One region of the Sorangium sp. So ce281 genome, then DNA from elsewhere that is predicted to be linked to it. Evidence: riboswitches for the same ligand, from Rfam matches in the RefSeq annotation. Region 1 holds a riboswitch; the other holds the start of a gene.
The links. A riboswitch is a leader RNA that binds a small molecule or an ion and turns the genes downstream of it on or off. The one in region 1 is predicted to bind cobalamin.
Positions count from the first base shown of each region.

Region 2: it holds a riboswitch for cobalamin, as region 1 does, so the genes downstream of both, WMF27_RS19415 (TonB-dependent receptor domain-containing protein) here and WMF27_RS04855 (TonB-dependent receptor) in region 1, are expected to answer to the same signal.

Region 1 is NZ_CP150322.1:1,304,562-1,312,209, forward strand. Features, by position in the region: gene WMF27_RS04840 (LysR family transcriptional regulator) at 1-139, shown strand, start outside; gene WMF27_RS04845 (hypothetical protein) at 127-615, opposite strand; gene typA (translational GTPase TypA) at 683-2,569, opposite strand; cobalamin riboswitch at 2,661-2,868, shown strand; gene WMF27_RS04855 (TonB-dependent receptor) at 3,191-5,323, shown strand; gene WMF27_RS04860 (hybrid sensor histidine kinase/response regulator) at 5,813-7,648, shown strand, end outside.
Region 2 is NZ_CP150322.1:5,116,759-5,124,406, forward strand. Features, by position in the region: gene WMF27_RS19400 (prolyl hydroxylase family protein) at 1-447, shown strand, start outside; gene WMF27_RS19405 (NAD-dependent protein deacetylase) at 490-1,356, opposite strand; gene WMF27_RS19410 (hypothetical protein) at 1,473-2,702, opposite strand; gene WMF27_RS19415 (TonB-dependent receptor domain-containing protein) at 2,696-4,774, opposite strand; cobalamin riboswitch at 4,932-5,158, opposite strand; gene dhbC (isochorismate synthase DhbC) at 5,401-6,669, shown strand; gene WMF27_RS19425 ((2,3-dihydroxybenzoyl)adenylate synthase) at 6,666-7,648, shown strand, end outside.

The sequences.
Region 1 (7,648 bases):
CCGCGATACGCGCGGGGTGCCGCGCGTGAAGGCGCTCGTCACGTTCGTCGCCGACGCCCTCGGGCCGCTCCGGAGCGCCCTCGACCCCGGCGCGCGGCCGCGCGCGTCAGGCGACGAGCGCCCCCGCTACCGGCCCTGATCGCGCTGGCACGCCCTGAGCTTCTCGAACGGCGCGTCGCACGTCTGGGGCAGGAAATCGGTCGTGCACGTCGGATCGCGCCCGCTCAGGCAATCGAAGAGCGACGCGATCGACGGCGCGAGGAACGTGCAGGGGATCCGGTCCGCGGAGATGACGGTCTCGCCCATGCAATCGAAGAAAGGAGCGGTCAGCGCGTTGCAGGGGCGCTGCTCGGAGAGCAGGTCGGCGCAGCGCTCGCTGCACCGGAGCTCCGGGCACGTGACGCCGTCGAAGAGCGAGCAGAAGAAATCGCACGAGGCCATCTGCTCCTCGATGGAGGGCCCGCCGGAGCTCGCCGACTGCGAGCCCTCGCCCGCGCCCCCGGCGCCGTCGGAGCTCCCGGGGAGCCCGTCGACGACGACCGCCCCACCGCAGGCGCCCGCCCCCGAGAGCGCGGCGAGCGAAGCCAGGAAAGCGAAGAGCAGCGGCGTTCTCATCAGGGCATCTTATCGCGCGGCAGGCACGGCAGGGGCGCGCGTCGGATGCTCCGCACGCCCCCGCCGCTCACTCCACCGCCTGCGATTGCTCGATCGCGTCCTCGCGGCGCTCCCGGCGGTTGCACGCGAGCACCTTCTTGCGGACGCGCACCGCGTCGGGCGTGACCTCGACGAGCTCGTCGCCGTCGATCCACTCCATCGCCGTCTCGATCGTGAGCAGCCGCGGGCTGGCCAGGAGGACGTTCTCGTCCTTGCCGTGGTTGCGCACGTTCGACAGCTTCTTCTCCTTGATGACGTTGACGTCGGTGTCGTTCGGCCGGTTGTGCTCGCCGATGATCATCCCCTCGTAGACCTCGACGCCGGGGACGATGAAGAACATGCCGCGCGGCTGCAGGTGGTGCAGCGCGTACGGGGTCGACACGCCGGCGCGATCGGCGACGATGGCGCCGGTCGGGCGGCGCATCATCGGGCCGCCCCAGGGCGCCCAGCCGTCGAACATCGTGTTGAGCAGGCCCGTCCCGCGCGTCGCGGTCAGGAACTCGCCGCGGAAGCCGATGAGCCCGCGCGACGGCACCCGGAACTCGAGGCGGGCGCGGCCGAAGCCGGGGTTCGTCATCTTCACCATCCGGCCGCGCCGGGAGCTGAGGCGCTCGGTCACGATGCCGACGTAGGTGTCCGGCACGTCCACGACCACGAGCTCGAGCGGCTCCATCACCTCGCCGTCGATCTCGCGCGTCACCACCTCGGGGTTCGAGAGCTGCATCTCGTACCCCTCGCGCCGCATCGTCTCGACGAGGATCGCCAGCTGGAGCTCGCCGCGGCCGAGCACCACGAACGTGTCGGGCACGTCCGTCGGCTCCACGCGGATCGCGAGGTTCTTCATCGCCTCGCGCTCGAGCCGCTCCTTCAGGTGACGGCTCGTCAGGTACTTCGACTGCTTGCACTTGCCGGCGAAGGTCGACGTGTTGACGCCGACCTTCATCTTGATCGTCGGCTCCTCGACCACGATGCGCGGCAGCGCCTCGGGGTGCGCCGGATCCGTGATCGTGTCGCCGATCGTGGCCGACTCGAGCCCCGCGATGGCGATGACCTCGCCCGCGACGGCGCTCTCGACCGCGACCCGCTTCAGCCCCTCGTACGCGTAGAGCATCTTCACGTAGCCGCGCGACTGCCCGCCCTCGCCGAGGAGCGCGACGTCGGCGCCCGAACGGGCGGTGCCGCGGACCACCCGGCCGACCGCGAGCCGGCCCACGTAGTCGTCGTGGGTCGTGTTGCAGACGATGACCTGGAGCGGGCCGTCGGGGTCGCCGGAGGGGCCGGGGACCCGCTCGAGGATGGTCTCGAAGAGCGGCTCGAGGTCCTTCGCCTCGTGCTCGAGCTCGCGCTTCGCCTGGCCCAACTTCCCGATCGCGTAGAGCGTCGCGAAGTCCATCTGCGCGTCGCCGGCCTCGAGGTCGCAGAAGAGGTCGAACACCTCGGAGAGCACCTCGTGGGCGCGCGCGTCGCTCCGGTCGATCTTGTTGATGACCACGATGACCGGGAAGCCGCGCTGGAGGCACTTCGAGAGCACGAAGCGCGTCTGCGGCAGCGGGCCCTCGGCGGCGTCGACGAGGAGGAGCGCCCCGTCGGCCATCATGAGCGTGCGCTCGACCTCGCCGCCGAAGTCGGAGTGGCCGGGCGTGTCGACGATGTTGATCTTGACCCCGCGGTACCGGATGCTCGTGTTCTTCGCGAGGATGGTGATGCCGCGCTCCCGCTCGAGGTCGTTCGAGTCCATGACACGCTCGGCCACGACCTCGTTCTCTCGGAAGGCGCCCGACTGGCGGAGCATGTGATCGACGAGGGTCGTCTTCCCGTGGTCGACGTGGGCGACGATGGCGATATTGCGGAGATCGTTACGGGGCATATACGGCCGCGGCCGTGTAGCACGCGACCCACGGAGGAGCGAGCCCATCCTCGCTAGAGCCCGAACGTTCGGCCTGCGCGGCATCCGCGCGGGCGGGCGAGGGGAGCGGTAGCGATTGACAGCCGAAGGCGCACGGCCATAGGGTGCGCGCCGCGCTGGTGCCCGGGCGTTCGCCTGGGCCGAAGAGGGAACCCGGTGAAACTCCGGGGCTGCCCCGCAGCGGTAAGCGAGAACGACCTCCACCCCAAGCACTGGCCCGTCGAGGGCTGGGAAGCGGTGGACAGTAGGGAGCCGGTCTGACCGGAGCGCTCGCGAGCCCGAAGACCTGCCAGCGCCCGGCGGCGGGAGACATCCGGCGCCGGTTCGACCTGGGAGCCTCGAGGGAGGCGGTGAGGTCCGAGCCGGTGCAGCTCTGCCTCTGCCACGTCCCGGATACCGAACCGCCCCCCGCGTCGCCTTCCGGTCGCCCGTGGGGGCGAGAGGTCGGTCCAGCGCACCGTGCGATGGCCAGCCATTTCGTCCTCGCGGAGCTCGACGCGAGCGGCACGGCGCCGCTCCGCGCGATTGCAGCGAAGGAGGACACGAATGCTGCGCGAGACGGTCACGACGAGCCACGGGCACCGCCATCCATCTCATCTGCTTCATCTTCATCTGCTCGCCGCTTTATCCATGGTGCTGGCCGCCGCGCGGCCCGCGCGCGCCGAGGGCGACACCCCCGAGGCGCCCGCTGCCCCGCCGGAGGCCGCCGCTGCAGAGCCCACCGGCGCGGGCGCGCCCGCGGGCGACGCCGCGATCGAGGTCACGATCCAGGCGGAGAAGCCGGGCAGCGAGGCCGCGTCGCGCGTCTCCGTCGGACACCGGGAGCTCGAGCTCAGGCCGAGGCTCCGGCCGGGCGACCTTCTCGAGTCGGTCCCCGGGCTCTTCGCCGTGCAGCACGCGGGCGGCGGCAAGGCGAACCAGTACTTCCTCCGCGGATTCGACGCGGACCACGGGACCGACGTCGCCTTCTTCGTCGACGGCGTGCCCGTCAACATGGTCAGCCACGGCCACGGGCACGGCTTCACCGATCTCTACTTCATGATCCCGGAGCTCGTGACAGGGCTCGACGGGTACAAGGGGCCTTATTACGCGAGCATCGGCGACTTCGGTACGGCGGGCGCCGTCAACCTGCGCTTCGCCGAGAAGCTCGAGGAGAGCCACGCGCAGGTCAGCCTGGGGCAGTACGGTATCCAGCGCGGCCTCGTCATCGCCTCGCCGGATCTCGGCGACGCGTGGCGCGCGGTGGCTGCGGCGGAGATCTACCGGAACGACGGGCCGTTCCTGAGCCCGGAGCGGCTCGAGCGCTTCAACGTGTACCTGCGGGCCACGCACGATCTGGGCAACACCGGGAAGGTCCAGATGACCTGGATGTCGTACGGATCGACCTGGCACGGCTCCGGCCAGATCCCCGCGCGCGCGGTGTGCGGCGAGGGCGAGCAGGGCGGCCTGAACCCGCCGCCGTCGGCGTTCGGACAGCCGTGCATCGACCATTTCGGCGCCGTGGATCCGACCGAGGGCGGGGCGACCGAGCGGCACATGGCGTCCGTTGCAACCTCGACCGCGTGGCGGGACGCCGATCTGAGCGCGCTGGCCTACCTCGTCCGGTACCGCTTCACGCTGTACTCGAACTTCACCTTCTTCAGCGAGGACCCCGTCCGGGGCGACCAGATCGAGCAGAACGACGACCGCGCCGTCGGGGGCGCCGATCTCCGGTTCCGCAGGCAATACGAGATCGGCGGGGCGAGGTTCACGACCTCGCTGGGCGCGCAGATCCGCGCGGACGCGATCGACAAGTCCCTCCACCACGACGAGGCGCGCGAGCGGATCGAGGAGAAGAGCAGGACCCACGTCGACGAGAGCCAGATCGGCGTCTACGTCGAGCACGACGCCCGGCTCCGGCGCTGGCTCCGCGTCGTGCTCGGGGCGCGCGCGCAGTGGATCGACGTCAACGTGGACGACCCGGGCGAGGACCTCGAGACGGCGGGGAACAGGTCGAGCGGCGCCCGGGGACAGATGCAGCTGCTCCCGAAGCTCACGGCGATCGTGTCGCCCGTCGAGGGGGTCGATCTGTTCGCCCACTTCGGGCGGGGCTTCCACTCGAACGACGCGCAGGGCGCGGTGCTGGGGGAGGGGGCGGCGACGCTGATCACGCCCGCGACGGGCTACGAGGTCGGCCTGCGGGTCGCGCCCTTGCGCGGGCTGTCGCTGAGCGGGGCCGCGTTCCTGCTCGACCTGGACTCGGAGCTGGTCTGGAGCGGCGACGCGGGCGCGACCGAGGCGTCGGGGCAGACGCGGCGCTACGGGATCGAGATCGGCGGGCGCTACCGGCTCCGGAGCTGGCTCTTCGCGGACGTGGACGCGACCTTCACCCGCGCGCGCTTCCGCGAGAACGCCGGCAACGCGAGCGCTGTCGCCCTCGCGCCGACCCGGACGCTGACCGCGGGCGTCGGCGTCCGCCCGACGCTCGGCGCGTTCACGCCGTTCGCGGCGCTGCGGGTCAAGGCGATCGGCGCGCGGCCCGCGACCGAGGACGAGTCGCTCACCGCCGAGGGGTTCACGGTCGTCGACGCCAACGCCGGGCTGCGGTGGAAGAACGTCGAGGTGGCCGTGGACATCCAGAACCTCTTCGACACGACGTGGCGCGAGGTCCAGTTCGCGAGCGAGTCGCGGCTGCCGTACGAGCCGGCCCCGGTCACCGGGATCCACTACTCGCCGGGGTGGCCGTTCACCGCGATCGGGCGGGCGACGCTGTACTGGGAGTAGGCGCCGCGCCGCCTGGAGCGATGTCCACTCCGACGGTTCGCGCCGTTCCGGCCGCGGGTTCCACTCCACGCATGCCGGGGGGTTCGCAGGGATGCGCGATAACCTGCTCTCGACCCATCCACGGCGCCGTTATGGCCCCTCCACGCCGCGGCTGGCCGAGGAGCTGGGGCGCCGTGCGGCGCGCGCCCTCGGCGCTGATGGGCAAGACAACCCCGGTGCCGTCGAGGTTGGGTGGATCGCACTGGGCCACGTTCGATGGCGCCACAATCGATGAGCCCGCCCTGGTACTATCGAACCCTTCCAGCGGGCAGCGGTGGCCCTGCGCGGCCGCCGGCGGGCGCTCTCGACGCCGGCTCATGTGGCCATTGCTGTGCTCGTCGCTCGCCGCTGCCGGCCGCCACGATGACGGCTCGCAGACGCGGAGAGCAGGACGGGAACGGAGAGCCTCGCCGCGTGGCAAACGTGTGACCATGCAGTAGGCTGTGTCGCATGGATCCGACGGGGCTCGGCGCCGATCTGCAATTCCGCCTGCTGGTCGAAGGGGTGAAGGACTACGCCATCTTCATGCTGGACACCGAGGGGCGCGTGATCACGTGGAACGCCGGCGCCGAGCAGATCAAAGGATACTCCGCGCAAGAGGTGATCGGCTCGCACTTCTCGCGCTTCTATCCGGCCGAGGCGATCGAGCGGAAGTGGCCACAGACAGAGCTCGCCGAAGCGCGGCGCGTGGGCCGCTTCGAGGACGAAGGCTGGCGCGTGCGCAAGGACGGCTCGATGTTCTGGGCGAACGTCATCATCACGGCCCTCCACGGCCCCGACGGCGAGCTGCGCGGCTTCTGCAAGATCACGCGCGATCTGACCGAGCGCAAGCGCCAGGAAGAGTCGCTGCGGCAGAGCGAGGAGCGCTTCCGCACGCTGCTCGAAGGCGTGAAGGATTACGCCATCTTCATGCTCGACCCCGAGGGCAGGGTGACCATGTGGAACGCCGGCGCGGAGCGGATCAAGGGATACTCCGCGCAGGAGGTGATCGGGACGCACTTCTCGCGCTTCTATCCGGCCGAGGCGATCGAGCGCGGCCGGCCAGAGGCGGTGCTCGCCGCCGCGCGGCGCGAAGGCAGCTTCGAGGACGAAGGCTGGCGCGTGCGCAAGGACGGGTCGTCGTTCTGGGCAAGCGTCCTCGTCACGGCCATCCACGGCCCGAGCGGCGAGCTGCGCGGCTTCTCCAAGATCACGCGCGACCTGAGCGAGCGCAAGCGCCTGGAGCAGATGGAGTCCAACGCGCGCCAGATGGAGGAATTCGTGGCGATGCTGGCGCACGAGCTGCGCAATCCGCTGGCGCCGATCGCCAACGCGACCAGCGTCCTCAAGCTCGAAGGCAAGGACAACGCCCAGGTCGTCTGGGCAGCCGGCCTGATGGAACGGCAGCTCGGTCAGCTCGTGCGGCTCGTCGACGACTTGCTCGACGTGAGCCGCATCACGCGCGGCAAGATCGCCCTGGAGTCCAAGCGGATCGATCTCGCCGACGTGGTGACGCGCGCGGCGGAAGCGTCCCGGACCTGGATCGACGCGCGCGAGCAGACCCTGGAGCTGCAGCTGCCCGAAGGGCCGCTCGCCATCGTTTCGGGCGACCTGGCGCGGCTCACGCAGGTGGTGAGCAACCTGCTGCACAACGCGGCGAAGTTCACGCCGCCGCGCGGCTCGATCCGGGTCACCCTCGAGGCGGACGGCGCGCACGCGATCCTCCGTATCCGCGACAACGGCGCGGGGATATCGCCCGAGCTGCTGCCGCAGGTGTTCGATCTGTTCACGCAGGGGGATCGCGGCCTCGATCGCGTCGAGGGCGGGCTGGGCCTCGGATTGACGATCGTGCGCCGGCTGGTCGAGCTGCACGGCGGGACGGTCCAGGCGCTCAGCGAGGGGCCCGGCCGCGGCAGCGAGCTCATCGTGCGATTGCCGCGGCTGACGCGCCCCGTCGCGCCGCCGACGGCGGGCGCGCCCGCGACGAAAGCCGGGCGCAAGCTGCGCATCCTCGTCGTCGACGACAACCGCGACTCGGCCGAGAGCATGGCGCTGCTGCTCAAGCGCATGGGCAACGACGTGCACGCCGTGTTCGACGGCCCTTCGGCGCTCGAGCTCGCGGCGCAGCTCCGGCCGGACGTCGTGCTGCTCGATATCGGCATGCCGGGCATGACAGGGGTCGACGTCGCGCGCGCGCTGCGTCGCATTCCGGGCCTCGCGGGCCTATCGCTGTTCGCGATGACCGGTTACGGCCAGGAATCGGACCGCCGCATGACCCGGGAGGCCGGGTTCGACGTGCACCTGGTC
Region 2 (7,648 bases), 3.8 Mb from region 1:
GGCTTCGAGCAGGCGCCGATCGGAGGCACCGAGGTCATCAACCTCGAGGTGCGCAACAACGGCCGCGTCATCCTCGACGATCCGGACCTCGCCGCGAGCCTCTGGGAGCGGCTCGCGCGGTGGATGCCGCCGAGCTTCGGCCTCCACCGCGCCGTCGGGCTGAACGAGCGCTTCCGCTACTATCGGTATACCAAGGGCGAATATTTCAACTGGCACGGCGACGGGTCGTTCGTGCGATCCGACGGCGAGCGGAGCCTGTTCACCGCGATGATCTACCTGAACGACGACTTCGAGGGCGGCACGACCGATTTCTGGGGCGGCCGGAGCATCGCCCCGCGGCGCGGGATGGCGCTCCTGTTCGAGCACCGCCGGCTCCACCGCGGCGCCGCCGTGACACGGGGGAGCAAGTACGTCCTCCGCAGCGACGTGATGTACCGGCGCGGGTGACGCCGGCGCCGCGCGCGCGCCGGCGCTCGGCGCCTCGACGCCTCAGCGGGGCGCCGCGGTCGCGCCGGCGCCGAGCGCCTCGGCGAGGCGCGGCAGCACCTCGCCGGCGCGGGCCTCGATCTTCAGCGCGCCGAGCTCCTCGCCGCGCGCGGAGCCGAGGTTGATCATGGCGATCGGGGTGCCTCGCTGCGCGGCGCGCAGCACGAAGCGGTAGCCCGAGAAGACCGCCAGCGACGAGCCGACGACGAGCAGCGCGTCCGCGGCGTCCACCAGCGCGAACGCCGCATCGACGATCGGCCGGGCCACGTTCTCGCCGAAGAAGACGACGCGCGGCTTGAGCGGCCCATCGCAGCGGAGGCACGGCGGCGCACGGAAGCCCGCCACGCGCTCGGCGGGCAGGTCGGCGTCGCCGTCGGGGGCGAGGTCGGCCGCGAGGCGCAGCCAGCCGGGGTTCTGCGCGAGGAGCCGCTCCTGGAGGGCGGCGCGCCGCTCCATCGCGCCGCACGCGAGGCAGGCGACCTCGGCGAGCGTCCCGTGCAGCTCGATGACGCGGCGGCTGCCCGCGGCCTGGTGGAGGCCGTCGACGTTCTGCGTGATGAGGCCCTCGAGCTGCCCCGCCTGCTCGATCCGCGCGAGGGCGCGGTGGGCGGGGTTGGGCTCGGCCCTGGAGAACCGCTCCCAGCCGATCACGGCGCGCGCCCAGTAGCGCTGCCGGATCTCGGCCGAGCAGGAGAACTCCCGCCCCTGGATCGGGTTCCGCGCGCGGCGCCGCGTCTCGGGGCCTCGATAATCGGGGATGCCGGACTCGGTGCTGCACCCCGCGCCCGTCAGCGCCACGATCCGCTTGCCGCGCAGGAGCGCGACGAGGTCGTCGAGCGGATCGGCCGGACGCGCTTCGCTGAGCGGCATAGGCCCGGGTTGTGGCCCGCGACGGCGCGCACCGCCAGCGTCGGCCGCGCGTTCATGCAAACGAGCTCACCACGACATCTCGCTCGACCGGCCCACCGCACCGCCCGCGGGGCCGATCAGAGCCCGCCGATCCCTCGCGGCGGGAGCCCGATCTCGGTGTCGACGGTCGCGTCCTCCAGCGGCTCGAGCGCGCCGTTCGCCGCCACCTTCCAGCGCCGGAGCTTGCTCCTCTCCGCGTCGCTCAGCAGGCAGACGTCGCCGCAGCCGGGCGAGCAGTGGACGCCGCCGAAGGCGTAGGACTGGGTCGCCTGGGCGAGCGTCGTGACCTCGCCCGTGGCGATGCTCACGGAGAAGGCGCGGTCCCCGGCGGACGCGCTGCCCGCGTAGGCCGTCCCGAGGAGGACGTCCTCGGAGGCGAACGTGAGCGTCGGCTGGACCGCGGCGCCGAGCGCCTTCGCCACGCCGAGCCGCTCGATCTCCTCCGGGGGCGAGGTGCGAGCGTCGTAGATCACGATGTCGCTCGTCGCCGGATCGTACTCCATCGTCTCGGCGTCGAAGCGGCTCGAGCAGGCGACCGCCAGCCGCTCTCCCGAGGGCGACACGGCGAGACGCCCGCAGCCGTAGAGCCCCTGCACGTCGACCGTCCATGTGACGGCGCCCTGCTCCGGCGAGACGCCGACGAAGCGCCCTTCACCCGTGGTCGAGAGGTCCGCGGCGAGCCGGCCGAGGGCCACGACCACCTCGTCGCCGAGGCGCGCCATCCCCGACGGGCGCGGCAGGAGCCCTTCTTCCTCCGGCAGGGCGATGCGCCCCGCGACGGAGTACTCCTTCGTGTCGAGGATCAGGAGATCGCCGCCCTCGTCGAACGGCTCCACGCCCGGGCTCGGGTTGCTCCCGTAGCGCGACACGAGCGCGCGGTCCGCGCCCACCTCGATGTAGTCCTGAGGGTTCGACTCGAACCCCTGCCCGACCGGGAGCTGCGCCAGGGCCTCGGCGGTCTCGAGATCCATCCAGGTGATCACGTTCGTGCCGAACCGATCGAGCAGGACCACGCGGCCGGACGGCGGCGCCGCCGTCGGGACGTCGACGTCGCCGGACAGCGCGAGGCTGAGCCCCGGCTTCGCCGCGCCGCTCGACACGAAGGAGGGCGACAGGGTGGTCCCGTCGAGCGCCGACACAGCGATGTTCGTCGACTGGTAGTCGCTCGTCACGATGACGACGCCGCGCTCGCACGCGTCGCCGTCGCCGCCGCCGTGGACGCCGCCCGTCGACGGCGGCGGCGAATCCACGTTGCACCCGAGGAGCGGAACCGAGATCGCGATCGCAAACAGACTGATCTTCACCATGTTGACTCCAGTGTGAAAAACACGCTCCGTCCCGGGAGCGGAAACCCGACGACATCCGTACGCCGCGCGTCCAGGAGGTCCGCGACGCGACCTCTCGCCGTGAGGTGCCCGTCGAGCCACCTCGCCTCCGCGTCGAGGTCGAGGGTCGCTTGCTCCGCGATCACGCCGAGCCCGGCGGGATCGGCGTACCGGCTCGACTGGTACACGGCCCGGAGCTCGCCCGACGCGCCCGAGAACACGGCGCCGCCCGGGCGCTTCCACTCGGCGTGCAGGCGCGGCGCGACGACGAGGCGCGAGCGGAACGGGAGGAGGTCGTTCCTGGTCGTCCGCCCCGGCGTCGTGTCCCGCGGATCGAGCAGCGTCGCCGCGATCTCGGCGCGGAGGAACCGGGTCACCTCGACCCCGGCCAGGAGCTCCGCGCCCACGACGCGGGCGCGGCCGACGTTGTACGGGTTCACGTAGCCCTGGCCGGACTTCTCGTACGCGACGAGCCCGGAGACCGCGCTCCCGAACGCGAACACGTCGACGAAGGCGCCGCGCAGCACGGCGCCGCGCCCCGTCTGCGCCCGGATCCCGGCCTCGATCGTGGCGCCCGACTCCGGCTCGAGCGCCGCGTTGCCGTGGACGACGCCGGAGACGCCGTACACCTCGCCGAGCGTCGGGACGCGGACGTAGCGGCCCACGGTCGCGAGGAGCCGGAGCCGGTCGCTCCCCACCTCCACGCCGACCCGCCCGGTCGGGACGAGCACGTCGCAAGGGCGCTCCCGGTCCGCGCCGGTGGCGTGGCACTCCCCGCTCGCGAGGGCGTGCAGCGCGAGCCCCTCGCCGAGGCGCGCCTCCGCGCTGACGGCGCCGCGCGCGAACGAGCGCCGCGCCCGCGCGAGCGGGACGTCGTCCGGCGCGCGCGAGATGCCCTCGCGCGCGACCGAGAGCACGGGCCGCACCCGGAGCCGGTCGGCGAAGGAGAGCGTCGCCCCGAGCGTCTGCTCCAGGCGGCGGCCGGCGAGCCGGAGCTCCGGCGTGAGCAGGGCGAGCTCGAAGAGCGGGTCGTGGACCTCCGACCGCGCCTCGATGAACGAGGTGCGCGCCTCGAGCGTGTGCTGCGCCTCTCCGCCGAACGGCACCCGCGCCGCGACGGACGTCAGCGCGCGCCGCGACTCCCCCCGCGCCTCCCGGGACGGCAGGAGCGCGAGCCTCGGCACGCCCTGCTCGCGATCGGTGCCGTTCGCGATCACGTCGACGATCGCGCCGCCCCCGAGCTCGACGCGCGCGAGCGCCCAGGCGTCGATCGTGCGCACGTCGGCGTTCTGCCGGCGCTCCACGGTGTCGTCGCTCTCGTCGAAGAGCGTCCCGCGATCGTCGACGAAGGCGTAGCGGTTCTCCGCGGCCTCGGCGCTCACCCCGACGATCGAGCTCACCGGGCCCGCGCTGGCGCCGGCAAACGCCCACCCGCGCCGCGCGCCGAGCGAGCCCGCCATGACGCCGACGCCGGCGGTCGTCCGGGAAGGCCGCCGCGGCTCGAAGAAGATCGCGCCGCCGGGGCCGAGGCGGTCCGCCTCGATGGGCGCGTGGCCACGGTAGATCTCGACGCGCTCGATGAGCCAGAGGGGCACGAGGGAGAGATCCGCCGTGCCCACGACGTCGTCGTTCAGGCGGACGCCGGCGAGGTACACCGGCGTCTGCGTTGCTGTCGCTCCCCGGAGGGCCGCGGTCGCCGGCCCGCCGAAGCCGCCCGACTCGACGATGAGGACGCCCGGCTGCGTGCGGAGCACGTCCGCCGCCCCGAGCCCCGCGCCGGTGAGGCGCTCGCGGCCCAGCACCGACCCCGCGACGGACCTGTCCTTGGGCGGCGCAGGCGCGCGCATGCGATCCCCCTCGACGCGCACCTCCAGCGGGGCCGTCCCCGGCGGGGCGGCGGCGCGACCGCCCTCCTGCTCGGCCTCCGGCCTGCGCGGCTCGTCGGCGCGGGCGGCCGGCAGGGCCGCCACGGCGCCGCAGGCGGCGAGCGCGAGCCAGCACGCCGCGCCGGCGCTCCGGCGCCGACGCGACCGACGATCAGAAGAATCAACCATTCACGCGCCGCCTGCCCGCGTCGACCCAGCGCTGCTCCGGGTGAGCCGAGAGCCGAAGCGAGGGGCTGCGTGACGGGCCACGGCACCGCGCGCGAGCGAGGTGGTCGAGAGCCTGGGCGCCTTCCCCTCGAAGGCTCAGGTCAGCGCGCGCCAGCGAACCGGCGCGCGCACCTCGGCAGGTCTTCGGACTCACGGGCGCTGCGGCCGTCGCCGGTCGCTCTCCTACACATCACCGCTTCCCAGGCTGCTCGGGTGCATGCCCAGTGCTTCTTGGTGATGGTCGTTCCCGTTCACCGCTGCGGGGGCAGTCCCGGATTCTCACCGGGTTCCCTTTTCAGCTCGCCAGGCGATGGCCGGACGAGCACCGATGGCGGGGCGACTCGTCGCACCCGTCACGCAGGATGTCAACGCAGAAGCGAAGGTCCAGAGCGCCCCGCCCACGGGCCCACCGGCGACGCACACCCGAGACAGAACCGGGAGTCCCTTGACAGTCTTGCACGCACGTGTCATGAGTCACTTGAAACTGATTTTCTTTATCAGTTATCGGAAACGAGCGGCCCGAGACCTGACGTCCAGCGCCCGATGACCTGAGCCCACGTGGCTCTCGACGCCCATCGGAGCTGAATGTGACGAGTTCCATCTCGATACCGGCCTCTGTCGCGCTGCCCGCGGTCAACGCAGGGCAGCTGTTGAAGCAATACACCCCTGAGTCGGCGTTCTTCTTCGCGTCGCCGACACGCACCCTCCTCGCGCAGGGCGTACACGACATGATCCTCGAGCCGAACGGCGCGGATCAGGGCGACCGCCTCGCGGACCGCGTCACGAGGGTGCTCGCGGCGGCGTCGAGGGCCGGCGCCGGCCAGAGCTTCCCCGTGGTGGTCGGCGCGGTGCCGTTCAACAGCACGTCGCCGGCGCACCTCATCGTGCCGAGGGCGATCCAGAGCGCGGGCCCGCTCAACCCCACGTCGGAGTCGCCGCGGTCGCAGCTGCCGATCACCATCCAGGAGCTGCGCCAGATCCCCGAGCCCCGCGACTACGTGCGCGGCGTCGAGACGGCGGTGGGCCTGATGCGGTCCGGGGCGCTGAGCAAGGTGGTCCTGTCCAGGATGCTGGAGATGGTCCTGCGAGAGCCGGTCGATCTCCGCCTCGTCCTCCAGCGCCTCTCGCAGCAGAACCGGAGCGGCTACACCTTCGCGGCCAACCTCTCGGATCCGACCGCGGGGCTGTCCAGCTCCGAGCGCGGCGTCCCGACCTCGCGCGCGCGGACGCTCCTCGGCGCGAGCCCGGAGCTGCTCCTGTCCCGCTCCGGGCTCCGGGTGATCGCCAATCCGCTCGCCGGCTCCGCGGTCCGCAGCCCGGACCCCGACGAGGACCGCCGGCGGGCGATCGCGCTGCTCGCGTCCGAGAAGGACCGGCACGAGCACGCGATCGTCGTCGACGCCGTCGCCGCCGCGCTCCGGCCGTTCTGCCGGCGCCTGAGCGTCCCCGACGAGCCGTCGCTCACGCAGACCCCGACGCTGTGGCACCTGTCGAGCCGGCTCACCGGGGAGCTGCGCGATCTCTCGATCTCCTCGATGAAGCTGGCCACCGCGCTGCACCCGACGCCCGCGGTGTGCGGCTACCCCACGGAGCGCGCCCGCGACGCCATCGAGGCGATCGAGCGGTTCGATCGCGGGTTCTTCACGGGGCTCGTGGGCTGGTCCGACGCCAGCGGCGACGGCGAGTGGGCGGTCGTCATCCGCTGCGCCGACGTCGCCGGCCGGGCGCTCCGCCTCTATGCCGGGGCCGGGATCGTCCTCGGATCGAGCGGCGAGCACGAGCTCGCCGAGACCACCGCCAAGCTCGGGACCATGCTGAACGCGCTCGGCCTCGACCAGGCGCCGGAGCGGGCGTGAGCGCTCCGGAGGAGCGCCGGCAGGCGCCCGCGCAGGCGCGACCGCAGGCGCTCGACGGCTGGACTCCGTGGCCGGCCGAGCTGGCCGATCTCTACCGGCGCGCCGGCTACTGGCGCGGCGAGACCTTCGGGCGCCTGCTCCGCGAGCGGGCCGCGCGGCACCCGGATCGGATCGCGCTCGTCAGCGGCGATCGCCGGCTGAGCTACGGTGAGCTCGATCGGCGCGCCGATCGCCTCGCCGCGGGCCTCCTGCACCTCGGGCTCCGGCCGGGGGATCGCGTCGTCGTCCAGCTCCCGAACATCGCGGAGTTCTTCGAGGTGTGCTTCGCGCTGTTCCGGCTCGGGGCGCTCCCCGTGCTGGCCCTGCCCGCGCACCGCCGCGCCGAGATCGCGGTTTTCTGCGAGCACACCGAGGCGGCCGCGTACGTCATCGCCGACCGGGACGGCGGGTTCGATTACCGCGCGCTGGCGAGCCAGATCCGGCGCGACGTCGGGACCTTGCGGCACGTGCTCGTGGCCGGCGAGCCGGGCGAGCACACGGCGCTCTCCGGCCTGGACCGGGAGCCCGTCGAGCTCCCGGAGCCCGCCGCGGGGGACGTCGCCTTCTTCCAGCTGTCGGGCGGGAGCACCGGCGTACCGAAGCTCATCCCGCGGACGCACGACGACTACCTCTACAGCGTGCGGGCCAGCGCGGAGATCTGCGGGCTCGACGAGGGCAGCGTCTACCTCGCGGTCCTCCCCGTCGCGCACAACTTCACGCTCAGCTCGCCCGGGAGCCTGGGCGTGCTCCACGCCGGCGGCCGGGTGGTGCTCTGCCGCCGGCCCAGCCCGGACGAGGCGTTCCCGTGGATCGAGCGGGAGCGGGTCACGATGACGGCGCTCGTGCCGCCGCTGGCCTCGGTCTGGCTGGAGTCGGCCCGGGCGGCGCGGCACGACCTGTCGAGCTTGAAGGTGCTCCAGGTGGGCGGCGCCAGGCTCCC